Regions from separate parts of the Colwellia sp. 6_MG-2023 genome, predicted to be linked through region 1. Evidence: predicted binding sites of a transcription regulator. Region 1 holds the regulator's gene; each other region holds the start of a gene.
What was found. The regulator FNR, encoded in region 1, switches genes on or off when oxygen is low (the NO sensors DNR and NnrR bind a similar motif). The targets are predictions, from matches to a motif close to TTGATCTAGATCAA.
Positions count from the first base shown of each region.

Region 2: a site for FNR is predicted at 3,059-3,072, ahead of Q4503_RS00110 (YdcH family protein). Genes of this name have one in related genera too.
Region 3: a site for FNR is predicted at 2,271-2,284, ahead of Q4503_RS02485 (GbsR/MarR family transcriptional regulator). Genes of this name have one in related genera too.

Region 1 covers NZ_JAUOPP010000006.1:61,771-71,983, forward strand. Annotated here, with positions in the region: gene Q4503_RS05645 (Ig-like domain-containing protein) at 1-128, shown strand, start outside; gene ttcA (tRNA 2-thiocytidine(32) synthetase TtcA) at 283-1,164, opposite strand; gene uspE (universal stress protein UspE) at 1,355-2,293, opposite strand; gene fnr (fumarate/nitrate reduction transcriptional regulator Fnr) at 2,446-3,165, opposite strand; gene Q4503_RS05665 (sulfite exporter TauE/SafE family protein) at 3,246-3,983, opposite strand; gene ccoS (cbb3-type cytochrome oxidase assembly protein CcoS) at 4,019-4,216, opposite strand; gene Q4503_RS05675 (heavy metal translocating P-type ATPase) at 4,244-6,736, opposite strand; gene Q4503_RS05680 (FixH family protein) at 6,740-7,234, opposite strand; gene ccoP (cytochrome-c oxidase, cbb3-type subunit III) at 7,419-8,390, opposite strand; gene Q4503_RS05690 (CcoQ/FixQ family Cbb3-type cytochrome c oxidase assembly chaperone) at 8,383-8,604, opposite strand; gene ccoO (cytochrome-c oxidase, cbb3-type subunit II) at 8,615-9,259, opposite strand; gene ccoN (cytochrome-c oxidase, cbb3-type subunit I) at 9,271-10,213, opposite strand, start outside.
Region 2 covers NZ_JAUOPP010000001.1:14,032-24,244, reverse strand. Annotated here, with positions in the region: gene glyS (glycine--tRNA ligase subunit beta) at 1-2,055, shown strand, start outside; gene lepB (signal peptidase I) at 2,278-2,937, opposite strand; gene Q4503_RS00110 (YdcH family protein) at 3,146-3,397, shown strand; gene tusA (sulfurtransferase TusA) at 3,452-3,697, opposite strand; gene Q4503_RS00100 (transglycosylase SLT domain-containing protein) at 3,868-5,802, shown strand; gene pepQ (Xaa-Pro dipeptidase) at 5,949-7,280, shown strand; gene Q4503_RS00090 (YigZ family protein) at 7,313-7,933, shown strand; gene Q4503_RS00085 (TrkH family potassium uptake protein) at 7,984-9,435, shown strand; gene trkA (Trk system potassium transporter TrkA) at 9,561-10,213, opposite strand, start outside.
Region 3 covers NZ_JAUOPP010000002.1:166,493-176,705, forward strand. Annotated here, with positions in the region: gene Q4503_RS02480 (cytochrome ubiquinol oxidase subunit I) at 1-1,584, opposite strand, end outside; gene Q4503_RS02485 (GbsR/MarR family transcriptional regulator) at 1,662-2,216, opposite strand; gene Q4503_RS02490 (sigma-54-dependent Fis family transcriptional regulator) at 2,627-3,931, shown strand; gene Q4503_RS02495 (NRDE family protein) at 3,958-4,734, opposite strand; gene Q4503_RS02500 (class II aldolase/adducin family protein) at 4,899-5,669, shown strand; gene Q4503_RS02505 (mandelate racemase/muconate lactonizing enzyme family protein) at 5,784-6,959, shown strand; gene Q4503_RS02510 (amidohydrolase) at 6,971-7,867, opposite strand; gene Q4503_RS02515 (SDR family NAD(P)-dependent oxidoreductase) at 7,883-8,608, opposite strand; gene Q4503_RS02520 (DUF3010 family protein) at 8,756-9,181, shown strand; gene Q4503_RS02525 (hypothetical protein) at 9,423-10,213, shown strand, end outside.

The sequences.
Region 1 (10,213 bases):
AATTGATTGATTTAGGTACAAACACAGCGAGTTATCAGTTAACGAATATTTCAAAAAGTACCGATGAAGTGATTGTTACGGTGACTTATGCTGGAGAAAGTAGCACTATAAATATCACTCTTGAATAAATACAGGTAATAAAAACGAATAAACCCAACCAAACACTTAGCTTTATATAAAGGTTATCTCAATATAGTAAGGTTTTGATGGTTCAGACGGTTTATAAGTTACACCAGATGCATTCAATAGGGGGACACACGTTTGTGTGTTCCCTATATTCGATCAAGAAGCGTCGATTATTTCTATGTTTTTAACGTCAATTAAATTTGACGATGAGATGTCAGCTCCTCCAAACTCTTGTTCTTTTGGCTCAGCCGTTCTATCGATGGTAAGTGCTGAAAAGTTGTATAAGTCATGATCAGATAATTGAGAAAGACTAACACTCTGTGTACTTTTAAATACACTTTCTACACGTCCAGGAGATTCTTGGTCCCAAGTATTAAGCATATGCTTTATTTGTTTTCTTTGTAAATTCTCTTGTGAACCACAGAGGTTACAAGGAATAATAGGGTAGCTCTTTACCTCGGATAGTTGCTCAATATCCTTCTCTCTGCAATATGATAGCGGTCTTATTACTACATTTCGTTTATCGTCACTTAGTAGTTTGGGTGGCATAGCCTTTAATTTTGCATTATTAAACATGTTCATCATTAAGGTTTCAACGATGTCATCCATATGATGACCTAATGCTATTTTTGTTGCACCAATCTTTTCAGCAAAACCATATAATGATCCTCTTCTGAGTCTTGAACATAAAGCGCACGTTGTTTTTCCTTCAGGTACTTTTTGTTTTACTACTGAGTAGGTGTCTTTATCAATAATGTAGTAGTCAATGCCTTTTTCTTCGAGGTAATTAGGTAGTATATGTTCAGGAAAGCCAGGCTGTTTTTGATCGAGATTGACAGCTATAACGTCAAATTTAATGGGCGCTACACGTTTTAAGTGTAAAAGGATGTCAAGCATTACGAAAGAATCTTTACCTCCACTTATGGCACAAAGAATTTTATCGCCTTCTTCAATCATGTTGTAATCAGAAACGGCTTTGCCTGTTAGGTGTCTGATTTTTTTTTCTAGCTTATTGCTAATAGCTTGTTGAGTATTCATTAAAAACTACTTACCACTTAATCACATTAGATATTATATTTTCGATGGTAAATTCTATCATAGGTTAAAAGTTTAAAGTGGTATTAAAGTTGTTTGAAAGGGGATTATTTCGACGTTATATTAGCTTAATAAAGACTGAAAAAGGTTACATACCTCTTTCAGTCTTTGATTTCAGTATGAGAAAATACTTTTACTGTAGCGGAGACACATAACCTTCAGGTTTTAGCGCAAGTACATCACAGTTAAGTTGGTCAATGACATGCTCTGCGGTATTACCAATTAATGCTGCAGAAATACCCGTTCGGCCTATTGTGCCTAGCACAACTAGCTCAGCATCAATTTTATCCGCGACTTCTTCAATGACTCTTTCAGGTAAGCCTTCTTCAACGTGAGTGTTAGTGATATCAATTTCAAATTCAGTCGCATGTGCTGCCATCGACTTTTTATGATGTTGCAGCATAGTATTATTGTATTCACTAGAGTTAAACTCTGGTATTTCAATTGCAATGTTAACAGGTGTGCCAGGAAATGAATTTACTAAATGAACGTTTCCTTGAATCAGCTGTGCTAATTTTTTTGCTTCTTTAGTAATTTTATTATTAAGTGAATTGTGCTCTGTTTCATCACTTCCGACATTAATTGCTGCAAGTATGTTCCCATTGCTTGGCCATTCATGCTCTTTTACTAATAATACTGGACATGGACATTTACGCAATATATGCCAATCAGTAGGAGTAAAAATTACCGATTTGAATTTGTCATGTTGATGAGTCCCTTTAATGACTAGATCGTAATTATTTTGGATTACTTGTTCAATAATAGATTCAAAAGGGCGATTATGCCAAACAACTAAGTTACTAATATCAATATCAGGCTTTAAATTACTTATAATACCTTCTAGCCAAAGCTCTTTATCTTTAATAACAGATTGTCGCATAGCGCCACGATCATCGTTGGAAAGGATAGTAGTCATCTCATAAGAGAAGTCAAAGATACTTAGAAAAGCAGTTACTTCCACCTGACCGCCACTTGCTTTAATATTGGCAGCTAAGTCTATTGCTCTTTGTAATGCTTTTTGTTCATCAGTTGATGGGTCGATAACGACTAGAATTTTTTGATAGGTTTTCATGATAATTCTCCCTGTTGTTATACATTGGTTAAACTTTATTAAAGCTTAAGTAATTTATATCAAAAGTGTGAGATTAATGCTTGTTTTAAATCAAAGTATAAGGGATTTAAAACAAGCATTATAAATTATAACGCTAGAAAGCCTTTGAGGAGCTAAAGTTCGGCACAATTAACAAGTTCATTGAGGTTTATGATAGTAATAAGTTTACCATCAACCTTAATTAAGCCTGTTTTATGAAAACGATTTAATAAACGGCTGATTGTTTCAACGGTAAGTCCAATGTAATTACCAATATCGCTTCGTGTCATTGTAAGGCGAAATTCATTGGCTGATAAACCTCTGGCACGATAGCGTTTGCTTAAGCTGACTAAAAAAGTAGCAACACGTTGTTCGGCATTCTTTCTGTTCAACAACGTAAGCATTTCTTGATCGGTTCTAATCTCGTTACTCATTAAGCGTAAAACTTGTTTCTTAAGTTTTGGCATAGTATTAGATAAAGTATCTAAATTATCGTAAGGAATTTCACATATCATCGATGTTTCTAAAGCTTGAGCAAAACTTTTATGTTCTGATTCGGCAATAGCGTCAAATCCTAGTAAATCTCCAGCTAAGTGAAAGCCAGTGATTTGTTCTTCACCTTGTTCATTAACGGTAAAAGTTTTAAATGTACCAGAACGAATAGCATAAAGCGCCTGCATTTCTTGACCATCAGTGAATATTTTATCACCTTTGTGGAAAGGACGTTTACGATCAATAATTTGATCAAGCGTATTAAGTTCTTGATCATTTAAGGTAAAAGGTAGACAAAGTTCACTAACACTACAGTTTTGACAGTTAATATGCTGTGCACCAGGGGAACTATTATTTAACATAGGCTACTCATTTATTTTATAGGAATAGGGTAAATTTTCATTTATGTATTTACTCTAATTTCTAGGATAATGCTATGGTATTAGAACATCTGGTGGTATGCAACAATAAAACTATAAATACCAAAGGTTATTAGTACTAACGCCATTATCTTTTTGAACGATGGTTTAGTTAAAGTATTTTTAATGCTACTAAACCCAATAGAAAGAGTTAACAGTGCGGGAAGAGTACCTAAGCCAAAAAAGAACATAATACTCGCCCCAGTATATATGCTACCGCTTGCCAGTGCCCAAGTTAAGGTTGAGTAGACTAATCCGCAAGGTAACCAGCCCCAAATGGCGCCAAGAGTAAGTGCTTTTATTGGTGAATTTACAGGGATGGCTTTACTGGCTAAAGGTGATATGTAACGCCATAAATGCTTACCTAGGGCTTCTATTCGATTTAACCACATCAACCACTGACCTAAATATAAACCAAGTAAGATCATAAAGGTTGCCGAAATTAACCGTAGACCAGCAAGTGGCATTCCAATATTTTTTGCCGCGATAGAGCCGGTAAATCCCACAATTGCGCCGATAAAAGCATAGGAAGAAATACGACCAATATTGTATAAAATTACTAAGGCGGTTTTACTACGAGTAATTGAGGATGCTGTTGAGTGCTTAATAGGTCTCTGATTATTAACAGGTATTTGATTATTATATTTATTTGACTCAGGAAGGGCTGAAGTGAGCATGGTGGTAATCCCACCGCACATCACAATACAATGCCCTGAGCCAAGTAATCCTATTACAAATGCGGAGAATAAGTCTAGGTTCATTGAGTTAGTTACCGTTATGAGAACTGCTGACTTTGTTAGCCATGATTTGTACTGTCAGGTTTATCACTACTTTGTTTGGTTGTTTTATCATCCTCTTTATTATCAAAAAGAATACTCATACCTTCTTTTTCAAGGTCATCAAACTGTTCAGTTTTTACTGCCCAAAAGAACATATAAATACCCAGTGCTGTTAGTAATACCGCGATTGGAATTAAAAAATAAATAATGCTCATTTTTGTTTCTCTTGATCTTAAGGGCTATTATCTGAGTAAGCGTAGTGAATTACTGATCACTAAAATTGAGCTAACAGACATACCAATAACAGCCATGTAAGGTGTAATATAACCGGCTACAGCTAATGGTAATACAATAGCATTGTAGCCAAAAGCCCATAAATAATTCTGAAAAATAATGCGTTTAGTCTTTATTGATACATCATTTAAGGTATTAATACTTGTTAGTTTACTATTAAGTAAAATAACATCAGCACCGCTTTTGGCTATATCAGTTCCGCAGCCCATTGCCATAGATACATGTGCAGCACCAAATACTGGAGAATCATTAACACCATCGCCTACCATAGCAATGTTAATATTGTTCTTTTGTTGCTCTTTGATTATTGACATTTTATCTGTGGCGCTTAAGTTACCATGACATTGAGTTACAGATAAGGTTTTACCTACTTTGTCACAGGCGCTTTGATTGTCACCAGACAGCATCATTGTTTGATGGCTGGCATTAAGCGTGTTTAATAAAATATAGGCGTCTTCTCTGATCTTATCGACCAGATAAAATGCTGCAATAAGTTTATTTTCAAAAACGAGTACACAAGAAGCGCTCATTAACGATTGATCATTTTTATGCTCTGTAGCTGTTAACAGCCAGCTAGCTTTGCCAATACGATAAGGGTGCTCATTAACAATACCAGTTACACCTAATCCAGACTGAACTTGGATTTCTTTTGTCGGAAGATTAAAGTCTCTATGTTGTTTGAAAGGCTTAGCTAAAGGATGTTCAGAATGAGATTCTAAAGCTGCCGCTATCACTAATGCTTCGGCTTTAGTGTATTGATTATCATAGATTTCAACTCTATCTATCGCAAACTCACCTGTTGTTAACGTGCCTGTTTTATCAAAAGCGAAGCAATCTATTTTAGGCATGGTTTCCATGACATGAGCTGACTTTATCATTATACCATCACGATTTAATCGAGTTGTGGCACAAGTTAAGGCAGTTGGTGTTGCCAAAGATAATGCACAGGGGCAGGTCGCGACTAATACGGATAAGGTAATCCAAAAAGCTTCTTCGGGTAAATGGTGATGCCAATAAAGTGCGGTACCAATGGCTGTAAGTAAAATAATAGCGACAAAATATTGTGCTACCTTATCAGAAAAACGTGCCAATTTAGGCTTATATGCTTGAGATTTCTCACTTAAACGAATTAATTGACTTAAAAATGATTGATTACTTGGTTGTTGTACTTTGACGGTAAGGTTTCCATCACCATTAATGGTTCCTGCAAAAACCACATCATCAATTGTTTTTGATACTGGCGTTTGCTCGCCAGATAACATTGCTTCATTAATTTGGCTGGCGCCACTAATAATAATACCGTCTGCTGGAATAGCTTCACCTGGTTTAATTAACACTAGATCATCTTTAATTAATTGTTTGGCAGCAATAAGCTCTTCATTACTTATATTTTCAACATCATTCGCTGACTTTTGTAATTCACTATTCTTTGTGTGAACTGTTTCATTAATTGCAGGAGAGTTACTTCCTGTTTTTTTTAATCTAGTCGCCGTCATTGGCATCAACTTTAACAAATTTGCTGAAACTTGAGCAGCATATGAGCGTGCTCTAAATTCTAAAAACTTACCGATAAGCAATAAGAAAGTAAACATAGATACGGACTCAAAATAGACTTCTCCTTGCTCAGTTATTGTTGCCCAAGCACTGGCGGTAAAGGCTAAAATAATAGCAATTGATACCGGAACGTCCATCGACAATCTTTTAATCTTTAAAGCATTTATTGCGCCAATATAAAAAGGGAAAGCTCCGTATGAAACAATAGGGATGGCTAGAATAAAACTAACCCAACGCAGGTATATTTTATGATCTTCATCCATATCAGAAAAAGCGCCAAAATATAACCCGACAGCAATCATCATAACTTGCATCATTAAAATGCCACTGATGCCTAAACGCTTGATAAATACTTTGCTGGTTTTCTTATTACGTTGTTCTATTTCATTTGCTTTAAAGGGAAGGGCTTGATAACCAATGTCTTCTATGGCATCAAGTATTTCACTTAATTGTAAAACCTTATCTTGCCACTTTAAGGTTGCACGTTGTGTCGTTGCATTGACACTTATTTCGTTAATCCCCTTAAGCTTGGTAAGTTGCATTTCAATTAACCAAGCACAAGCAGCACAATTAATCCCTTCAATCGTTAAAATAGCTTCTTTTGCACCTTGATCTTGATAAATAAATTCACTTTGCAGCATTTCTTCATTAAGTAATTTATTTTTTTTCGATTGTAAGCTTTTTAATTCTTCAGGTATTAGCTCGGCGCCTTTTTGGGCTGGCTCAGTTCTAAATTGATAATACTGGGTCAAGTTATTATCAACAATAGTTTGCGCAACAGCTTGACAACCTATGCAACACATAGGTTGTTCTTTTTGATTAATGGTAACGTAAAGGTTTATACCGGATGGAATAACTTCATTACAATGAAAACAAGAAGTGGACATAGTTTATTGTGCTTTAGTTGGATCGGGAATGATGTCAATAACAGTACTTTGAGGTAATACAATGGTTTCTTGGATTTTCCAGTCATTATCAAATGGAGACATAGTTATTTTCCATTTCCCCGAAATATCATGATCAAAACTATGTCTAAAATAACCATTACCATCAGGTGTTAAAGCTAAAGAAAAGTCTTTGCTTTCTTGCGTTGGGTGAAAAAAACTAACATTGAGCAATGAAAATGTTTTTTCAATACCCGTTGGCTCTATTATAAGTTCATTATTAGTAAGCTGTAATGTAAAGCGTATTCCTAGCTTCTGTGCTCGTTTAACCTTTGCAACTTGTAAATTAATGGCTTTACCTGTTTTGTAATAGTCACCAACAACAAGCGTATCCGGATCAGTATTGGCAATTACATAAGTGATAGTTCCTGCAACAACAGCAGAAAATGGAAGAAAAAAAACTAACCAAGCCCAAGGCTCACGATACCAAGATGTTTTCATAATATATAACAATATTCAATAGGTTAAATTTGACGCATATTATAGCGCTTATCTACCTTTTGAGCTACTTTTCTTTAGTAAGATTTAATAATAAAAAACCCTAGTTAACAATGTGTTACCTAGGGTTTTTGTAACTTACATAGGTTGTTACAAACTATGTAATGTTTTGATTATTTCTTAAATTTTAATCTTGAGAAAGTGAGTAAACATAAGCACTTATTACATGTACTTTCTGTTCACCTAAAATATCTTTCCAAGGAGGCATAACGCCAGCACGACCATTGCGAATTGATTCTTCAATTGCGCGTTGAGAGCCACCATATAACCAAATATTATCAGATAAGTTTGGAGCACCCATAGGTAAACCAAGTGCTAAACTACCTTGTCCATCAGGACCATGACAACTTGCACAAAGAGCAAACTTCTCTTTACCTGCTTTTGCAAGATCAGGGTTAACTGAACGGCCGCTTAAGCTAATAACATAAGCTGCTACTTCTTTAACACCTGATTCACCACCAAGAACGTTAGACCATGCCGCCATTCCTGATGCTTTTCGACCATGCATGATAGTTTCTTTGATTTTCTCTGGTGTACCACCATATAACCAATCTTTATCAGCTAAGTTAGGGAAGCCTGTTGTACCGTGAGCATCAGAGCCATGACATTGAGCACAGTTCTGAATAAACAAACGTTGGCCTACTTTTAATGCTTCGCTATCTGTCGACAAGTCTTCAATTGTACGTGCAGCATAAGCTTCAAAAATTGGACCATATTTTTCGTTTGCTTGCGCAACTTCACGGTCATATTGAACTAAAACACCTGAATCTTTAGCTAAATTTTCTATTGTTTTTGCCTTTGATTCAGCAATATTTAGAATACCTTGGTTTGAACTCTTCCAACCTAAAAGACCAGACCAGCCTCCTAAACCGTAAAGAGCAATATAACCAAATGCCCAAATAATTGTTAATAAGAAAAACGTACTCCACCACTTAGGTAGCGGATTGTTTAATTCTTCAATGCCATCGAAGCTGTGTCCCATTGACTCACCTTCTTTAACACCTGTAAAGTTCTTTAAACACCAACGTAGTAGAAAAACATAAGCTACTAGTGATCCCAAGGTAAGAACCCAAACCCAAATACTCCAGAAGCTAGACATTATTATTAGTCTCCTGTTTGCTATCTGTATCAAAATGGCGTGTTTTATCGTTTTTCATAGTTTGTTCTTTTAAAACGTCGTCTTCTTCAAAAATAGAGTTAGCAACTTTATCAAATGAAGACTTACGTTTTTTTGAATATGACCAAACTACAATTATAATAAATAATGCCAATATAAGGAGGGCAATTAACCCTCTAAGTGTTCCATATTCCATCATAATCAGTTTACTTCAATGCGTGGCCAAGTGATTGCAAGTAGGCAATCAAGGCACTCATTTCAGTTTTACCTTTAACCGCATCTTTAGCGCCATCAATCTCTTCCTGAGTATAAAGAGGAATAGGGTTCCCATTCTCATCTTTATGGCTACGATTACGTGTTAACCAATTAAATGTTTCAAGTTTTTTACCTGTTAACTCACCATCAAGTGTATTAACGTTTAACCAGCTATAAGCAGGCATATTTGACTCAGGTACAACTGAACGAGGATCAGTTAGATGAGCAATATGCCAATCATCACTGTAACGACCGCCAACACGAGCTAAATCAGGACCAGTACGTTTAGAACCCCATAAGAAAGGGTGTTCCCAAACTGATTCACCGGCAACGCTATAGTGACCATAACGCTCAGTTTCAGCTCTGAATGGACGGATCATTTGACTATGACAGTTACTACAACCTTCGCGTATGTAAATGTCACGGCCTTCCATTTGTAATGCTGTATATGGCTTTAAATTATCAACAGGTGTTGTTGTTTCTTTTTGAAAAAACAAAGGTGTTATTTCTACTAATCCACCAATGCTGATAGCCAACACAGTGAAAAGAAAGAACAAACCAACATTTTTTTCAACTTTTTCATGGTTATTTTTCATGTTTATTCTCCTTAAGCTGTTTCAATGGCTTTAAGACTTCCGTCTTTAGCACCAATAGTTTTAAACATGTTGTAAGCCATTAAGATGAAACCTGCTACAACGAGAACACCACCTAAGAAACGAATAAAGTAGAATGGGTATGAAGCTGTTAAGCTCTCAACAAAGCTGTAAGTTAAGGTACCGTCAGTATTTACTGCACGCCACATTAATCCTTGCATAACACCTGAAATCCACATAGCCACAATATAAAGTACTATACCTGCTGTATGCATCCAAAAATGAACGTTGATTAAGCGTATGCTGTACATGCGACCTTGATTAAATAGTAACGGAATTAAGTGATACATTGCACCAATTGAAACCATTGCAACCCAACCTAAAGCACCTGAATGTACGTGACCAACAGTCCAATCTGTGTAGTGAGATAACGCGTTTACTGACTTAATTGCCATCATTGGTCCTTCGAAGGTAGACATACCGTAGAAAGAAAGAGAAACGATTAAGAAGCGTAAAATAGGATCATGACGAAGTTTATGCCAAGCACCAGATAGTGTCATTATACCGTTAATCATACCACCCCAAGATGGAAGGAATAATACAATAGACATAACCATACCAACAGATTGAGCCCAATCAGGTAAAGCAGTGTAATGCAAATGATGTGGACCAGCCCAAATGTATAGTGAAACTAATGCCCAAAAGTGAACAATAGATAAACGGTAAGAATATACAGGACGTTCCGCTTGTTTTGGAACAAAGTAATACATTATGCCCAAGAAACCTGCGGTTAATAAGAAGCCTACGGCATTATGTCCATACCACCACTGCATCATGGCATCAATTGCTCCAGGATAGATGGAGTATGATTTCATACCTGCAATAGGAATAACCATTGAATTACCAATATGTAAAACAGCTACAGTGATAATGAAAGCGCCGAAGAACCAGTTAGCA
Region 2 (10,213 bases), on a different contig from region 1:
GAAACACTCCTTATTGAATTGGGTACTGAAGAGTTACCACCTAAAGCATTGAAAACATTAGCAACAGCTTTTTTTGATAGTATAAAAAGTCAACTTGATAGCCATGATTTAGCATATAACGATATAAAGTGGTTTGCTACACCTCGCCGTATGGCTGTACAAGTTTTTGATTTAGTTGATAAACAACAAGATAAAACAGTAGAAAAACGTGGCCCGGCAGTGAATGTTGCGTTTGATGAAGCGGGTAATGCTAGTAAAGCTGCTCAAGGTTGGGCAAAATCAAACGGTATAACAGTTGAACAAGCTGAACGCTTGGTAACTGATAAAGGTGAATGGTTGCTTCATACTGCAACAGTAACTGGCTTAGCCACCACTGAATTAATTCCTGACATGGTAAATATAGCGTTAAAGAAATTACCTATCGCTAAACCAATGCGTTGGGGCGCAGAGCGTACTCAATTTATTCGTCCTGTACATACACTAACGATGTTATTTGGTAGTGAGTTAATTGCTGGTGAAGCGCTTGGTGTTACTTCAGGTAATCAAGTACAAGGTCATCGTTTTCATCATCAAGGCTTAGTTACCATTAATCATGCAAATGATTATCAAGCGGAACTTGCTAAAGCTTATGTTGAAGTAGACTTTGCAGAGCGACAAAATAAAATTGTTGAGCAAATAAAACAAGCGGCGAATAATATTGATGCAGTAGCATTAATTGATGAAGATTTACTTAACGAAGTAACTGCATTAGTTGAATGGCCAGTAACATTGGTAGGAACGTTTGATAAAGAATTCTTGAATGTGCCTGCTGAACCATTAATTTATTCAATGAAAGACCATCAAAAGTATTTCCCTGTTACAGATAAAAATGGTCAATTAGTTAACAAATTTATTTTTGTTTCTAATATTGAGTCAAAAGATCCTGAAGCAGTTATTTTTGGTAATGAAAAAGTAATTCGTCCACGTTTAGCGGATGCTGAGTTTTTCTTTAAAACAGATAAAAAGCAAAGTTTAGAGTCACGTTTAACAAGTCTTGAGTCTGTGTTGTTTCAAAAACAGTTAGGCACACTAAAAGCGAAATCAGAACGTATCGCACAGCTGAGCCAATTTATTGCACAGCAGTTAAATGAAAATGCAGACGATGCATACCGTGCTGGCTTACTCAGTAAAACAGACTTAATGTCTGAAATGGTATTAGAATTTCCACAAGTGCAGGGCACTATGGGTAAATACTATGCTTTACATGATGGTGAAAATGAAAATATTGCCCAGGCATTAGAAGATCAATATCGCCCACGTTTTTCTGGTGATAGCTTACCGGAAGCAAATATAGGTTGTGCTGTTGCTATTAGTGATAAGATTGATACCTTAGTTGGTATCTTTGGTATTAAACAAGCACCTAAGGGTGATAAAGACCCATTTGCGCTTCGAAGAGCTGCCATTGGTAGTATTCGTATAATTATTGAAAAACAGCTTAACTTAGACCTGTCAGAGCTTATTAACAAAAGTATCGAGTTGTTTGGTGATAAGTTGATTAATGAAAATACTGCTAATGATGTCTTAGATTTCATTATGGGTCGTTTCCGTGCTTTCTATCAAGAGCAAGGGATCAGTGTTGATGTTATTCAAGCAGTGTTGGCTAAAAAGCCTAGTGCACCATTGGATTTTGATAAACGCATTAAAGCGGTTACTTTCTTTGGTGACTTACCAGAAGCTGCGACCTTAGCTGCTGCAAATAAACGAGTTGGAAATATTTTAGCTAAGTTTGATGGTGAGCTTTATCAAGCTTTTAATGTTGATTTAGCAACAGAGCAAGCCGAACGTGATTTAGCTGATGTTTATCAAGCAATCAGTCTAAAAGTTGCACCATTGATGGCGGATAAAAACTACCAAGCGGCTTTAAGTGAATTAGCACAATTAAAAGCGCCAATTGATACTTTCTTTGATAATGTAATGGTGATGAGTGATGATGAAGCGATTAAAACTAACCGCTTAACATTACTTAATGAAATTCGTAATAGTTTCTTTGCTATTGCCGATATTTCACTACTGTAGCAATGTATCGTTAGAAAACTCGGTTAATTAACTAAAAGGGCATAGTGATATGCCCTTTTTTGTGCGTGAAGTTTGTGTTTAATAACTAGCGCTTGGTTTAATAAATATTCCTTTAGCCGCTATTTTTCTGAGTTAAAATAAAAAACTATCAAGCTAGAGTAAAGTAAAGGCAATACTCCTAAGTATTCCAATTGATTAAAAACAGCTTAAACCGAGTTCAGGTTAAATAGAATATATGTCTTTAAAAAATCGATTTTCTCTTGGTAAATAGTAATTATCATAGTTAACAGAAAATGCAATTGAACTAGCTTTACCCTTAAGTTCATGACGAGGGACTAAACCATAAACTCGTGAATCGGCGCTGTTACGACGGTTATCACCTAACACAAAGTAATAACCATCAGGAACGGTTAATGGCGAAAAAGTACTACGTTGATTACTCCTTTCTTTATCGATACGAATAGAGTGATTAATAGCACCAAGCTGCTCTATAGCGACAAGTTGCTGAGGGTTTTCTTTGGTTATTTTATATGGCATAGCTTGACCATTAATATAAAGCGTTTCTTCTTTCATTGAAATTCTATCGCCAGGTAAGCCAACCATACGTTTTATTAAACGTTTATCAGCTGTTTTAGATTCAAACACAACTATTTCTCCACGCTTAGGCTCTCCGGTTGATAGTAGAGATAGTTGGCTAAAAGGTAGTCTTAAATCATAAGCCATTTTATTAACAATAATTCTATCGCCCTCTTTAATCGTTGGCTGCATTGAGCCTGTTGGTACCGTGTACCAATCAGCAACGGCACTTCTAAATACGGACATTAATAAAACAAAGAGTATAAATAGTTTGTTATCTTTTAGAAATTTTTGTAAGTAAGTCATTATATTTCACCTCATAGTAGTAGTTTGGGTTAGAGATAGTTTTAATAAAAAGGTTCGGCGAATACACATATGTTTACAACTTTACTAGTAAGGCTGTGATACAAAATAAAATCATTAGAGTTTGAGTTAGATCAATGACGTAAATAATTAAAAGCGTAGTGTGTTAGTTAGAGTACATTATTAAAATATAACAACGTAGGAGAAAATTATGACGTTAGAAAAACATGACCTTCATCACGAATTTCCAGATTTTAATGAGGAAATTCATTATTTAAAAATGAACGACAACCACTTTACTCGTTTGTTTAATGAATACCATGAAATTGACCAAGAAATACGTCATATAGAGCAGGGGATAGAGAATACTAGTGATGACTATTTAGAGAAGAAAAAGAAAGTACGTTTAAAACTAAAAGACGAACTGTTTGTTATGCTTCAAAAAGTGGAATTACCAGCATAGCTAAATAATAAGCGTCATAATAGGGTTAATCTTACTTGTTTGAAATAATAAAGGTTAGCCCTTTTTAATTACAAATAAGTAAGGCTTTTCGTCAACTTTTTTGGCAATAAGCTCATGCTCCATAAACCGACAAAAGCTAGGTATATCACGTGTCGTTGAGGGGTCATCGCAAGTGATTAATAGAGTTTCACTACTTGCCATTTTTCTTATCTTTAATCGAACCATCATTACTGGCTCTGGACAGCGTAGACCAATAGCATCAAGGGAATGATCTGTTTTGTTAAATGTTTCGTTTAGCATAAATGATATTGGGTAGTTAAATTTATCGAGTGTTACTATTCTACTTCATTTCTATTTGAGCTGTCTCGTATATAGTTCAACCAACTAAATATATATCAACTCGCATGTCTAGGCCGTTTAGGTATATACTTTCATCAGATATCTGATATGTTTTGGGAAAAGAGAAGTTAATGCTAACCCGTGTAGTGTCGAAAATATTGTTAACACTGGCTATAGTTAGTTATAGCTTTAGCCTACAGGCGAGTGAGCCATTTAAAATAACAGTAGATAAAATACAGCAAAAAAACTTTATTAAAGCAGAGAAGCTTGTCAGTAAAAGTGATTCTGCTCAATATCAATTACTCTATAACCAACTTCATTATTATTCATTACAGCCTTATTTAGATCAAAGTCGCTTAATGAATAAAATTAGTTTGTCAGATGCACAAGAAATCTCAACATTTTTAGAAGAGTATCAGGGTACACCTCTTGATTGGCCTTTGCGAAAAAAGTGGTTAACTTATCTCGCGAATAAAAAACAAGGTGCTTTGTATTTAAAAGATTATAAGCCGACTTCAAATGCCAAATTAGTATGCCATCAGTTAGATTTCAGTTTACAGGCAGGTGTGCCAGAAAGTGAGATACTTCCTAAAGTTACTAAATTGTGGGTGGTTGGTAAGTCACAAGATAAGGCGTGTGATCCTTTATTTGAACGTTGGCAAAAAGCAGGGTATCGTACCAACGATATTATTTGGCAACGTATTGGTTTGGCTGCTGATGGTGGAAAGCACACACTTATTCCTTATTTAACTAAGTTGCTACCGCCAAAACAGCAATATTTAGGACGCTTATGGCATAAAGTTAGACGTGACCCTTCTATAGCAAGTAAGTTTAAGAACTTTCCAAATAAATCAACACGTGAAGTAGAAATACTAACATACGGTCTTAAGCGACTAATATGGCATTCACCCGATGTAGCAATTCGTAGTTATAATAAGGCAAGGGTGAAATTTACTTTTACACAAGATCAACAGCAGCAAATAACCGAAAGGTTTGCAGTAGCCTTATCATCTAAAAACCACCGTGCAGCACAAACTTGGCTTGATAAACTTGATGTTAATGTACTGAGTGATAGTATTCTGCAGCGACGCTTATCGCAGGCATTAAAGAAAAATGATTGGGATCAACTGATTATAGATTTAGCGCAATTACCTAAAAAACATAAGAATGATTTGAAGTGGAAATATTGGTATGCACGGGCATTAATTGCAACAAATGCAAATGAACCAGGCATTCTTTTATTGCAAGAGCTAGCTAATGAACGTCATTATTATGGATTTCTTGCCGCAAGTTATTTAAAAAAACCGGTGAACTTGCAAAACAAACCACTTCAGTTTTCTTTAGCAGAAAAGAAACAGCTAATTAATTATCCTGCTGCTAAGCGCGCTTTTGAGTTTCATTCCTTAGGGCGTCATCATCAAGCACGTTCAGAATGGAATTACTTACTTAAAAAATTAAATAATAGAGAAAAGTTAGTCGCAGCAAAAATAGCGAACGAAAACCAATGGTTTGATAGAACAATTTTTACTTTAGTTAATGCTGGCTACCTAGATGATGTTGATTTACGTTTTCCGAAAGCGTTTGATAAAGAAATTAATTTTTATGCGAAAGAAGAAAAAATAGCGCCTTCGTGGGCTTTTGCAATCGCAAGAAGAGAAAGCTCTTTTATGAAGGATGCTCATTCACCAGTGGGGGCTAAAGGGTTAATGCAGTTAATGCCTAATACGGCAAAAAGTCTTAAAAAAGGCAGGGTCAATAATAGTTATTTGTTGAATGCTGAAAACAATATTCAGTTAGGCACCAAATATTTAAAAATTCTTTTGGGTAAAAACAATGGTAATCAGTTGCTTGCAACCGCTTCTTATAATGCAGGGCCATACAGAGTAAGTACTTGGGTGAATAACATCAAATCTATTCCTGCTGATATTTGGATTGAAACCATACCTTATAAAGAAACGCGTAACTATGTAAAAAGTGTTTTAGCCTATCAGGAAATATATCAGCATAAACCAGGACAAGTCAGTGAGCTTTTTGAAAAAGTGATTAACATGACCATAGGTGGCTAACTCCTTTCGTTGTTAATAAAGTAAAAGAGCGTTAAACCTAGCGAAATGTACAATAAGCTGCACAAATTTAAAGAAGATCTATTGTCGTGTTATAGCTTGAAAATAAAAGGGTATGGTATTATACCGAAAAATTTAAGGGAGGGTTTATGAGTACATTAACCAACAAGTTAAAAGAAGAATATTCAGCACATATTGACTGTTTACAACAACGTACCAAACAAGCGTTGTTATGTGAAAAAATTGAAGGTGTGGTGATTCATTCAGGTCAAGAGATTAAAGCTTTTCTTGATGATAATGCTTACCCATTTAGAGTAAATCCTCATTTTAAACATTGGTTACCTTTGATTGATGTGCCTAATTGCTGGCTTATTGTTAATGGCGAAGATAAGCCTACGCTGATTTATTATCAGCCTGTCGACTTTTGGCATAAAGTGGTCCCGTTAGCTGAAAGTTATTGGGGAGAGTTTTTTCATATTAAAGTGCTGACTAAAGCAAGTGATGTAGATAAGTTACTGCCTTATGATAAGAAAGATTTTGCTTATGTTGGTAGCCATATTGAAGTGGCAAAAGCGTTAGGATTTGAAGAGATTAATCCAGAGCCTTTATTAAACTATTTTCATTATTACCGTGCTTATAAAACATCATATGAACTAGTGTGCTTGCGTCAGTCTAATAGCTTGGCTGTAACAGCACATAATGCGGCTAAAAAAGCATTTTTTAGTGGCGCTACAGAGTATGAAATTCAACAAGCTTATCTTAGCGCAATAGGTTACACGACTAATGAAACGCCTTATGGCAACATTGTTGCACTAAATAAAAATTGTTCAGTTTTACATTATATGGCGTTAGATAAAGTAGCACCGCAAATACATAAATCATTTCTCATTGATGCTGGCGCTAACTTTCATGGTTACGCTGCCGATATAACCCGTACTTATGCTTTCAAGCAAGATAAATTTGCTGAGTTAATAGCGCGTATGGATCAATTAATGCTTAGTGCTGTTGAAGGCTTAAAACCTGGTGTTAGTTATGTGGATTTACATATTGCCACCTATAGAGAAATTGCCCAGGTGTTAGTCGAGTTCGATTTTATTAAAGTAAGTGCTGATACCGCTGTTGAGTCAGGTATTGTAGGTACTTTCTTCCCTCATGGATTGGGGCATCATTTAGGCTTACAAGTACATGATGTTGGTGGCTTTATGGCTGATGAACGTGGTACTCATATTAACTCTCCTGATAATCATCCATTTCTACGTACTTCAAGAGTTATTGAAGCTGGGCAGGTTTTTACAATAGAACCAGGGCTGTATTTTATTGATTCTTTACTGGGTACCTTAAAAGATTCAAAAAATAGTGATCAAGTGAACTGGGGAAAAGTTGATAGTATGCGTGATTTTGGCGGAATTCGGATTGAAGATAACATCATTGTTCATCAATCGCATAATGAAAATATGACCCGTGATTTAGGTTTAAATTAGTCTTTTGCTAAATTTTCTTGGATGTTAGAGCTATGAAAAGCCCTTACCAAATAGCGGTTAACAATGTTGAACATGAAATATTTGTTAATCGTAGTCGCTTTATTTGCTATTTGGCTCCTTGTACTAGTATTGAAGAAGCTAAGGCGCAAGTTAAGCAAAGGCAATTTGAACACCCTCAAGCTAGCCATCATTGCTATGCTTTTTTAACCAAAGCAGCAGATGATAGCTTAGGTTATGGTTATTCTGATGATGGCGAACCAAGTGGCACCGCTGGTAAACCTATGCTGGCGGTTTTACAAGGTGGTGGTATTGGGCAAGTTTGTGCTGTAGTTGTACGATATTTTGGTGGCACTAAACTAGGTACTGGTGGTTTACAGCGAGCTTATGGTGATAGTGTTCGCCAAGCGCTTGTGTTTTTACAATCGAAAACTAAAATAGCGATGGCGGCAAAAACTTTAGCGTGTCAATATAGCCAAGTTGATGATGTATTGCATATAATTAGCCAAGTAGAAGGTCAGGTTATTGAGCAAGAATATTTACAAACAGTGCAGTTTAAACTCTTGTTACCACAAGCTGAATTAGCTTTGGTTGAACATAAATTGCAAACACTGTCGGCAGGTCAATTAAAATTATACTCTTCTGATACCTTGTAGGTTGGGCTGTATACCAACATTAAATAAAATAATGATGCAAAAAACAAAACGTGCAATATAAAAATATTATTAGAATTTTAGGTTTGTTAGTCGCACTACTCAGTGTCACTATGCTTCCGCCTGCCATGGTGTCTATGATCTATCGTGATGGTGGTGGTGTACCTTTTTTAATGGGCTTTTTATGTTGCCTGTTTACCGGTTTTTTAGCTTGGTATCCTTTTAGAGGGGAAAAAACCGATCTAAAATCTCGAGAAGGTTTCTTGATTGTGGTGTTATTTTGGTTAGTACTTGCTAGCTTCTCCGCTATTCCTCTTATCTTATTAGATCAGCCATCATTGTCAGTGACTGATGCATTTTTTGAATCATTCTCAGGTTTAACGACGACAGGGGCGACCATTTTAAATCGTATTGATGGTTTACCTCATGCCGTGTTGTGGTATCGCCAGCAGTTACAGTGGTTAGGTGGTATGGGGATTATTGTATTAGCTGTTGCGGTATTACCTATGTTAGGTATTGGTGGTATGCAGCTATACCGAGCAGAGATTCCTGGGCCGGTAAAAGATTCAAAGATGACACCAAGAATAGCCGATACAGCAAAGCATTTATGGTATATTTATTTATCATTAACAGTTGCTTGTGCAGCAGCGTATTGGTTGGCGGGTATGTCAGTATTTGACGCTATTTGTCATTCATTTTCCACTGTTGCCATTGGAGGGTTTTCTACTCACGATGCCAGCATGGGATATTTTAACAGCCCAACGATTAATTTGGTTTGTGTTTTCTTCTTAATTATTGCCAGTGTAAATTTCGCCCTACATTACGCTGTAGTTCAAAGTAAATCCCTTAGAAATTATTTTGCAGATCCAGAATTTAAAGCGTTTCTTGCTATACAAGTTGTACTAACTCTTATTTGTTTTACAGTATTAATGACCTCTGGCACTTACCAAGATGCAGATAAAGCATTTGATCAGGCTTTGTTTCAATCTGTATCAATTAGCACAACAGCAGGCTTTTCAACCACTTCATTTGCCGATTGGCCAACACTTTTACCTTTGTTACTGATTTTTTCGAGTTTTATTGGTGGTTGTGCAGCGAGTACTGCTGGCGGTATGAAGGTAGTGAGGGTCTTACTACTGTATTTACAAGGTTTACGTGAGCTAAATAAGTTAGTACATCCTAGGGCTATTTTTAAGATTAAAATGGGTAAAAAGGTATTGCCAGATCGTGTTGTCGAAGCTGTCTGGGGCTTCTTTTCTGCCTATGCCGCAGTGTTTGTTATTTGTATGTTATTACTATTAGCAACCGGTATGGATGACATTACCGCATTTACAGCTGTTGCTGCTGCCATTAATAACCTTGGTCCAGGATTAGGGGAGGTTGCCGCTAACTTCTCAGGTATTGGGGATGCAAGCAAGTGGGTGTTAATTATGGCAATGCTATTTGGCCGCTTAGAAGTGTTTACTTTATTAGTGTTGTTTACTCCTGGATTTTGGCGCACATAACGCTATTCATCAGTTGAGGAATAGCGTTAATTGGCGTTAGAGTATGGTATATATAATATTGCTATTCTTTGAAGCAATTAAAAATATATTCAACTGAGTTCAGAGTAGTTAAATAAATTGCTGGGTTAGAAGTAGGTTGCACTAACTTGGAATAACCTTTCCACATCACCAATGTAACGTTTATTAACGAGGAAGAGGATAACATGGTCTTCTTCTTCTATTAGTGTATTAGAGTGAGCTATTAACACTTCTATACCTCTAACAATTGCACCAATAGTTGTACCCGGTGGTAACTTGATATTACGAACTGCTCGGCCAACTACTTTTGAAGATTTCTCATCTCCTTTAGCAACAATTTCAATCGCTTCAGCTGCACCACCACGTAAGCTATACACATTATCAATAGTACCCCGTCTTACATGAGTGAGTAACGCAGAAATTGTAGCTTGTTGTGGTGAAATAGCTATATCAATAGCGCCACCATGGACCAACTCAACATAGGCATCACGCTGAATAAGTACCATTGTTTTTCGAACGCCAAGCTTTTTAGCAAGTAATGAAGACATGATATTAGCTTCATCATCATTAGTTACAGCAATAAATACATCGAATTGGTCTATATTTTCTTCTGTTAATAACTCTATATCTGAAGAGTCGCCTTGAAATACTAGGGTGTTATTAAGTTCAGAAGTTAGCTCTGCAGCCCTTATTGCAGAGCGCTCTATTAATTTAACTTGATGATTATCTTCCAAAATACTGGCTAAGCCAGCACCTATAT
Region 3 (10,213 bases), on a different contig from region 1:
AGAACTTTGGCTGCGAAGACCCGGTGCTAACACGGATTCTTTTTCAAAATGATAACGACCTGTATGTAAAGCACTAGGGCCTAATCGAGCAAATTTGATCATTAAATACATTTCAATAATAAATAAAATGGTATAGACAATAATAAAGGCTGCTAGCGAGAAAATTAAGTCGCTTACTGCTAGATTAGACGTTGACATGAAAGTCGGTAAAACTTCACTGATAGACCACGGTTGACGACCAAACTCTGCGACAAACCAACCTGTTTCTATTGCTATCCAAGGTAGAGGTAATGCGAAGAGTAGGGCTTTTAATAACCAACGTTTTTCTTCTATTTGTCGTTTAGCGTTAAAGTAAAAAGCTAAGCCAAATAACAGTAACATCGTAAAACCACAGGCAACCATTATTCTGAACGCCCAAAAAATGGGAGCAACTGAAGGGGTTGAATCTTTAACTGCCATTTGTATTTGTGCTTCAGTGGCATCTACCACATTATCAGTATAACGTTTCAGTAATAAGCCGTAGCCAAGATCATGCTTTGTTTCGTTAAATCTAGCGATATTTTCTGGGGTTTCTTCGCCATTTCTCAGTTTTTCTAAATATTCATAGGCAACCATACCGTTACGGATTCTAGGCTCATGGGCTTTTTGTAAATCACGTAAGCCCATAACTTCACCGTCTAAAGAGCGGGTAGCAATTATGCCTAATGCATACGGGATTTTTACCGCATAATCCGTTTCCATGGTTTCGTCATTAGGTAAACCTACTAGGGTAAACGCTGCAGGAGCTGGTTCGGTATGATATTCGGCTTCAATAGCAGCTAGTTTAACGCGTTGTACTTCGCCAACTTCATAGCCTGACTCATCACCTAAAAGAATTACTGATAGTATTGCGGCAAGACCAAAGCCGGCAGCGACAGAAAAAGAGCGTTTAGCAAAAGCAACATCTCTTCCTTTAAGTAGATAATAACTGCTAATACTTAAAACAAACATTGCGCCTGCTACATAGCCTGCTGCTACAGTATGAATAAATTTAACTTGAGCAACGGGGTTAAAAATTATTTCGCTAAAGCTAACTAATTCCATGCGCATTGTCATATAGTTGAATTCACTACCGACAGGGTTTTGCATCCAGCCATTGGCAATTAATATCCATAGAGCTGACATGTTGGTTCCTAATGCCATTAGAAAGGTGCCGATTAAATGCTGGCGCTTGCTTAATCTATCCCAGCCTAAAAAGAACATCCCAACGAACGTGGATTCAAGAAAAAATGCCATTAAACCTTCAATGGCTAATGGAGCACCAAAGACATCACCAACATAATGTGAGTAATAAGACCAATTGGTACCAAACTCAAACTCCATGGTTAGCCCAGTTGCAACACCAATGGCAAAGTTGATGCCAAATAGCTTGCCCCAAAATTTTGTCATGTCACGATAAATTTCGCGGCCAGTCATAACAAAAACGGCTTCCATAATAAATAAGATCCACGTTAACCCTAAGGTTAAAGGGACAAACAAGAAATGAAATAAGGCAGTAACAGCGAACTGCCACCGCGATAGCTCTACTAAGGTTTCATTGATCATATTGATTTCTCTCTTGCGTGATTATTGCACAACACATTATTTAACGTCTCGATGGTGTTTGGTTGTTCTAAATTTATTTATTCAGTTTGCTTTTTAGAAAATAAGGCTTGTTTAACTGATAATATCTTGGTCACACCTGTTCCTAATTTCATTAGCGTATTTAATTGTTCAGGGGTTAGTTTTTGTAATTCAGCAGCCCAATTGGTGATCATTTCTAATAAGTCATGAATGTCTTTCATACGTTGCTGAGCATATATTTCACTATCGGTTTCTGGCGTATCTAGTAGTAAATTTCGTAGTAATGATAGAGTCGGATCTACTTCACGTTTACGTCTTTCTTCAAAAACAATATTCGCCATGTCCATCACACTACCAATAGCATTGTAGTATTCTTTACGATCGCCCGGTACATGAGTAACTTGTACTAATTTCCATGACTGTAGTTCTTTAATACCCATACTGACATTGCCGCGAGAAATATTAAGCGTAGTTGCCAGATCGTTTGCGGTAATTGGTTTGTCAGTAATCACCAATAAGGCATACATTTGCCCAACGGTACGATTGAAGCCCCATTTACTACCCATTTCACCAAAGTGATAAACGAATGACTGGTTTTTCTCTGAAATTTCCATAGACTTAAAAATAAAGTTTCAATAATTTCTGAAAGTTTAAAACGTTTTGAACGTTTGATCCAGATCAAATTAAAAATATTCATCATCATTTTATCCCACATACTGAAATTAACTTTAAAAGTACTTGAATTTTAGAGTAAAAATGCTATTTATTAGCTTAAGTTACTCTGATCAAAAGTGCTTGTTATTAGCGATGAATATTTAACATTAATTACTTATAGCAGTATCATGCTTGTATATTCAGTAATATGAATAGCAATATAAGTGCCAAAGAATAACGTTAAAATAAACACTTTTAAAACAGTGTATTAAGCTGTAAATATCGTTTTTTATAATAATCTGCTTTTAATTGAGTCATAAATGACATTAAATGGCGAGAGTTTGTGACAATTTTGGCTTAAGGGGGCGAAGTGGTACACCAAACAATTCAAGCAATTATCGAGTCTGTTGAAAAACCAGCTATTTACATTACCAATGATTACTCAATAGAGGCCGTCAACCAAGCTTATCGTGATACCTATAAAACAGAAGTATTGCTGGGAAAGAGTAAATGCTATGAAGTCTCGCACAATGCAACTAAACCTTGTGATCAGCAAGGTGAAACGTGTCCTTTATCATCTTGTAAAATAACCGATAAAAATAGCTCAGCGTTACATATTCATCGAACCGAGTTAGGCGATGTTTATTGTAGTATTTTGATGAAACCCGTTAAAAATAATGACGGAATAACCATTGGCTTTTTAGAAATATTAGAAAAAATTGATTTTGCTAGCAGTGTCAGTAGTGATCGAAAGCTAATAGGTAAAAGTCAGCCTTTTCAAAATTTGCTTAAAATGATCACGCGCAGCGCCAGCAGTAATATTAGTGTTTTGCTACAAGGCGACACCGGTACAGGGAAAGAGCTTGTCGCGTTATCAATACATCAGGCGAGTAAACGAAAAAATGAAGCGTTTATAGAGGTTGAATGTACTGGCTTAAGTGAATCGTTATTTGAATCTGAGTTGTTTGGCCATGAAAAAGGGGCTTTTACCGGTGCCAATACGAGTAAAAAAGGTTTGGTTTGCTTAGCAAATAATGGCACTTTATTTTTAGATGAAATAGGTGACGTCCCGCTTAACTTACAGGTGAAGTTACTACGTTTAATTGAAACAGGTTATTATCGACGTGTAGGGGGTATTGATAAGAAAAAGGCTAACTTTAGACTGATTTGCGCTAGCCACAAAAATATAGAAAAAATGGTGGTAGAAGGCACTTTTCGTGAAGACTTATATTATCGAATTGCAGGGTTTCCTATTCGTTTACCAACGTTAAAAGAAAGGCAGTCAGACATTTCGTTATTAGCCGAACATTTATTATCAAAAAGTGAGTTTTCATCAAAAATGTTTTCACCAGAAGCATTAACTAAACTGTCAAATTATCACTATCCGGGTAATATCAGAGAGCTTAAAAATATTGTACAGCGAAGTGCTTTATTAAGTGATGACGAATTCATTAATATAGAACACTTGCCTCAGCATATTACTAATGCAAGTAAGATGGAAGATCACCCTGCTAATTTACTATCCAATGAGAAAAAATATCTTATTGGGCTATTAAACAAATATGGTAATCAACCAAAAATAATTGCTGATAATTTAGAAGTAAGCGTTAGAACTCTTTATCGAAAATTACAAAAACATCAGTTGAATATCAGAGAATATACTTTACCTAAGTGAGCCAACGCATGCATCGTTTAAGTAATTTATGTTGCTGGAATAGAGAATTGCTGCTCTTTTACACATTTTCCTTGAGCATCATAACTCCTGTCATAAACAGAAATATTTCCTTGATTGTCTTGGGTGATTATATTAGTAGTACGAGTGCCATACTCTGGCGATACAATAAAAATCGAACTAAGGCGTTGCTCCCAATCTAATGGAACCCCCGTTTTAGGTAATTTCTCTATTTCGGCTTGTTGATTGTTTTTCATCAGGGTGAATAAGTTATCGATATTCAACAGTTGACTAGCAGACTCCTGTATTGCGGTAGCAAGCTGTTCTTGTCCTAAAGCCATTTTAGGCCAAATATCGTCTAAGTCGCCATTACATAAACTATGAAAGCCAGTCGTTAATGTTTGCTGTTTTTTTGATGTGCTATTAAAGTAGGTGAGGTTGTCGAGTTTTCCAAACACTAGGTTAAAGCCATTATACTGATGTGCAGTATTCACTAGTTGTTTATTTATTTCTTGATCTTGCTTAGCTAATGCTTGTGTTACCAAATCACCACGTGATTGTTTATTTTTATCAAATAACTGTGGCTCGCGAAAATTAGTAAGCGCACTAAATCTACCTTGTTTATTTAACCCTAGCCAAGTGCCGCCTGCTTGTAAGTCTTTACCAGCTAAAATACTTGCTTGTTGCTTTGTTTCTGGCCACCAATGCATCATTTGGGTTGGTCTTTGATGAACTTCATCTCGGTTAGCACAAATAATCACTGGGTATTTAGGGTGTTCTTTAATGGCAAAAAATAAAATACACATATTAAGGTTGTTTTTAATTTGAAATTATAACTTATGATAACTCTTTCTTTATACCGAGTGTTAGCTCAGGTAGTATTCAATATAAAGAAATTCTCATATTGTACTCTGTGTATTACAGTGTACATACTTCAATTTATATATTGAAACGCAACTAGGTCATGAACATGTTCGAAATTCCCCCGATAAATTTAAAAGATAAAGTTTCAGCACAAGAATGGCAAACGCGTGTTGATTTAGCTGCCTGCTACCGATTGATGGTAATGCACGGTTGGGATGATTTAATCCACACTCACATTTCGGCACGTATTCCAGATAGTGAACATATTTTAATTAATGCTTTTGGTTTAGCTTTTGAAGAAGTAACCGCATCTAATTTAGTCAAAATTGATATTAACGGTAATATTGTTGATAAAGATTGCCCATTTGACATCAACCCTGCCGGTTTTACTATTCATAGTGCTGCTCATGAAGCGCGGCACGATGATATGTGTGTTATGCATGTGCATACTAATGAAACTATTGCGGTAGCGAGCTTGGAAGAAGGTTTATTACCTTTAAGTCAATATTCGATGTTTGCGCTTGCGTCACTCAGTTATCATGGTTATGAAGGCTTAGCGGTTAATCATGAAGAGAAGTTAAGGATTCAAGAGGACTTAGGTGATAAAAACTTTATGTTACTGCGTAATCATGGTGCACTGACCATGGGCAAAACCATTGGTGATGCGTTTATGCATATGTATGACTTAACGCGAGCATGCCAAATACAGTTACAAGTAATGGCAACAGATATGAAACCTATTTATGCGCCGCAAAGTATTATTGATGGCATTAAAGCACAAGCTAATATTGTACATACAGGAAAAACCGGTGGTGAAACTGCTTGGCCAGCAATGTTACGTCGAGTGTATCGCAAATATCCAGATTTTGCTGATTAACGTCAATTCCGTGCTTTTTCGTTCAAATTGAATCATACAGCTTAACGCTGGTAGTTAATGGTTTAGTCGTTAGTTTTAAGATAAAGATAAATAAACTTATTAAAAGAGATAAAAATGAAAATTACTCATATTGAAGTATTTGATATTCATTGCCCAAAACGTCCTGCGTGGAATCCTGTTTTTGTACGTATTCATACTGATGAAGGGATAAGTGGCGTTGGTGAAGCTGGTTTGGCTTATGATTGGGGGCACAGCGCAGCAGCAGCAATGCTGAAAGAAATTTCGGAAGCGGTGTTAATTGGTTTTAATCCTTTTAATACTGAATTGTTATGGTCACGTATGCTCAGAGAAAGTTTTTGGGGCTTAGGTGGCGGACCTGTATTGTATTCAGCGATGAGTGCAATAGATACTGCTTTGTGGGATATAAAAGCTAAGGCATTAGGCGTCCCGGTTTATCAGTTATTGGGTGGTAAAGTAAATGACAAGTTACGTACCTATGCTAGCCAATTACAATTTGATTGGGATAGCGATATTAAAAAACTTATTGAGCCTGAAGAATATGCACAAGCTGCTTTAAAAGCGGTTAGTGAAGGTTATGATGCGGTTAAAGTTGACCCGATTGTGTATAACAAAGATGGTAGTTCTTCATTTGACAGAACCAAGCTTTTTACTCGACCACAAATGCGCCTTTTTGGCGATCGATTACGTGCTATTCGTGATGCAGTTGGACCAGATGTTGATATAATTTTTGAATCTCATTCACTTATGGGGGCTGCTTCTGCCATTCAAATGGGCGCTATTGTCGAAGAAGTTGATTGTATGATGTACGAAGAGCCGGTAAATTACTTAAATTCTGCTGTTCATAAAAAAGTTTCTGATAATGTGAATGTACCTATTGCTGGTGGAGAGCGTTTGTATCATCGCTGGGATGTGCGTCCTTATTTTGAAGATCAAAGTATTGATGTTTTACAACCTGATGTTGGCTTGTGTGGCGGCTTCACTGAAGCTAAAAAAGTGTGCGATTATGCAGATGTTTATGATATTCGTATTCAAGCCCATGTATGTGGTGGCCCAGTAGCAACGGCAGCATCATTGCATTTAGAAACTGCGATTCCTAATTTCTTAATTCATGAACATCATACTTATGCAATTAAAGATTGGAACCGTGAATTATGCTTACAAGATCCTCAGCCAGTCGATGGCTTCTTTCAAGTAACTGAAGTGCCGGGAATTGGCATTGAACTGAATGATGAAATAGTGAAACGTTCACCACATGTTACTATTAAATAATTGCTAAATTATTAACAACTTATAGCATACCAACGAAGCGCATTGTCATAACACAATGCGCTTTTTTCTTGCGCTGATAATGCTTGAATAAAGTCACTCTCGATAACCGAATACCAATAATTTTGATAGCTGTTATGACTGAACAAACATAGCGGAAAATTACTAGCCATCAGCATTCTATTTTGGCCAAAAATATCGAAAATTATTGTTAAGCTTTGAGTAAGCCAAGCTTGATTATAATTTCTGTCACTCATCTCCCAGCCGGAACATTTTATTGCAACATGAGGATAGCTCGATAGTTTAAGCAAGTTACTTTGCCAATATTGCCATTCAACACTTTGTATGTCGGTTGGGGGAAAGCCTGCATGGTTAATAATAAAGGAAATATTAGCATTATCATTAATCACATCACATAACGAACTTACTGAGGTTGAATTAATTAATGATAATTGTGCTTCAAAAATCAGTGTTTTATTTTGCTGTTTAGCAGCATTATTAAGTTGGCTGAAGTTTGTTAATACTTGCTTGTTTGTTAGTAATGGCAGCGTATCATCATCTAATATATGACGAACCCCAACAAAAGATTGTAGGGCGGTTAGTTTTGTTAAACAGTCATTAAATCCTTGGTTAGTTAGTGTTAAATCAATCGCAGCTATCGCTCGAAAAGGTTGTTTGCAATTTTGCTCTAAAGTGATTAATTCTCGCCAAGGTTGGGAATTATCAAACCCTGCTTCAATATGAATAAAGCCAGCTAACGTAAACGTAGGCTCAAGGGCCAAATCACTTTCTTCAAAGGTTTGATTAATAGCAGACTTATCAGGCCAAAAAGGCGGATGATCCGGTTTTAACCAATGATAATCACCTTGTGCTAAGTCGAATAAATGCAGATGTGGGTCAATAATTTTCATGTTTTCTGCTCTAAGCTATTGTGCTGTGTAACCACCATCAATAACCTGTAAACTTCCTGTAATAAACTTAGCTTTATCTGAAGCTAAAAAGAATACTAATTCAGCCACTTCGTCAGGTTGTCCTAAGCGGTTTAGTGGCTGTAAGCTTGCTTCTTCGCGATGAACGTCTGCTTTATCTGCTCCAGATTTCTGGCAATAATTGTCAATAGCTTGATGATATAACGGTGTTTCAATGGTACCAGGGCAGACAGCATTCGCTCGAATATTAAACTGAGCGTAATCTAATGCGGTTGTTTTTGCCATGGAAGCAAGCGCACTTTTACTTAAGTTATAAGCAAAAGAATTGTGCTTAGCAATGAGAGCTTGATCAGAAGACATTAATATAATCGCGCCATTGTTATTACTTTTCATATTAGGTAACACCGCTTTTATTGCCGCAAATGCACCTTTCACATTGATGCCGATTACCTTATCAAAATCAGCTTCGCTAGTATTTTCAATGTTCGCAGAAAAGTGAATACCTGCGTTCGACACTAGTACGTCAATAGTATGCAGTTGGCTTATTTGGCTAATAATACTAGTGATTTGTTCAATATTAGTAACATCACATAAACAAAACTCGCCTAATGTTGAAGGTGTTAAATCTAGATTGAAAACTAGATAATCATGCTTTAAAAATAACTTAACTATGCTTAAACCTATACCTGAACTGCCGCCAGTTATAATACAAACCTTTTTCATTAATCTTCACTTTGTTGTTAATCACGCTTTGAAATTAAATCATACCGTTATCGTTAAGTGACTTCCATTTTCTTCTAACTATTATTTCGTTTCTTCTGCCTGCTATTTCGTTATAATGGCAGTAATTAAGTCAGTTGAGAATTTGTTATGAAAGCATGTGGTGTAGAAATAAAAAGCAATGAAGCAATCATTTGTATTATGTCCAAAGAAAATAGCTTGTATGATATTCCTCATACACGCGTACAAAAATTAGCCTTAGATAATGCGGGTGATGCGGAAGAAGTAAAGAAATTCCAATTTACGTTTGCTAAGTTAATGGAAGATTATCAAGTAACCGATGTAATTATTCGAGGACGCGCGTTAAAAGGTAAGTTTGCTGGCGGACCTATTGGTTTCAAAGTAGAAGCGGCAATCCAATTAATACAAGATCTTAATGTGCAAATTTTAGCCGGTAGCTTTATTAAAAAAGAACTGTCAAAAAGCCAAATAGATATCGACTTTCGTGATACAGGTTTAAAACAATATCAAGAGCAGGCTTTTGAAACTGTATTTGCTTTCTTAGAAGGCCATTAAATAGTTTTATCATTATTAGTATGATAACTTTTGTAAAATATAAATAAAAAATTTGCGTCTTTGTAGGATGGAAGAGAATCTCGATTTTTTGTCTAGAATATTATATTAGTTCTTTGATCGAGCCTCGAACCTAACTTACATCAAGTGATTTAAAATTAAATGATGAATTCTGAATCAACTACGTAGCTATTATAAAATAATAAAAACCACTTAACTTTAGGTGTTAGCTTTAGGAATTGTTATGAAGGAACCAATGCGTCAACTTTATAAAGTAATATTACTAACCACTGTTATTATGCTTCAAGCTTGTGGCAGCTCAGAAGATAAAACTGTTTTTTCTATTTCTGCTGATGTAAGTGAAGTGAGTTTTAGTAATGAGTTTTTACAAGAGTCAACAGAGAGCATTGCAATAAATGTAAGTTTTGTTGGTGACGGTGTTTTAGTCGGCTTTTCTCCTGAAGCCATTTCTGCGCCGTGGTTAGAATATCGAACTGAAAACGTTACCGAGAATTCAGCCACTGTTTTTATTGATGTTATTAATGCTCAATTCTTACTTACTGATACCTATAACACTACATTACGATTAGCGACAAGTAATGAAGACTCGAGTAAGTTTGCTTTTCATGATATTGATATTTCGTTACTAATTTGGAATTTAGCGGTAGATACTGAAAAAGTTAGCTATAGCGGTACTTTTGGTGATGAAACTATTCCTGCACAAAGTATTTCTATCTTAACTGAAGAGAAAGAATGGACAGCAAGTACCGATGTTGACTGGTTGTCATTAGATATTACCTCTGGCATTGGTGAAACAGAAATAGTCGTCACTCCTGATATCAGTGAATTTACTGAGCCAGGTTTACAACAAGGTAATATTATATTAACGGATATAGATTCAGGTGAAATAAAGCTAGTGCCAGTAGAAGTGGCGTTAGATAATGTTTATTTACTTGCCGATCAAACTGCAGTGGCCTTAAGTGCAACCAATAGTATTTCAACATTAGAAAAAACGGTATCAGTTAGTAATAATGC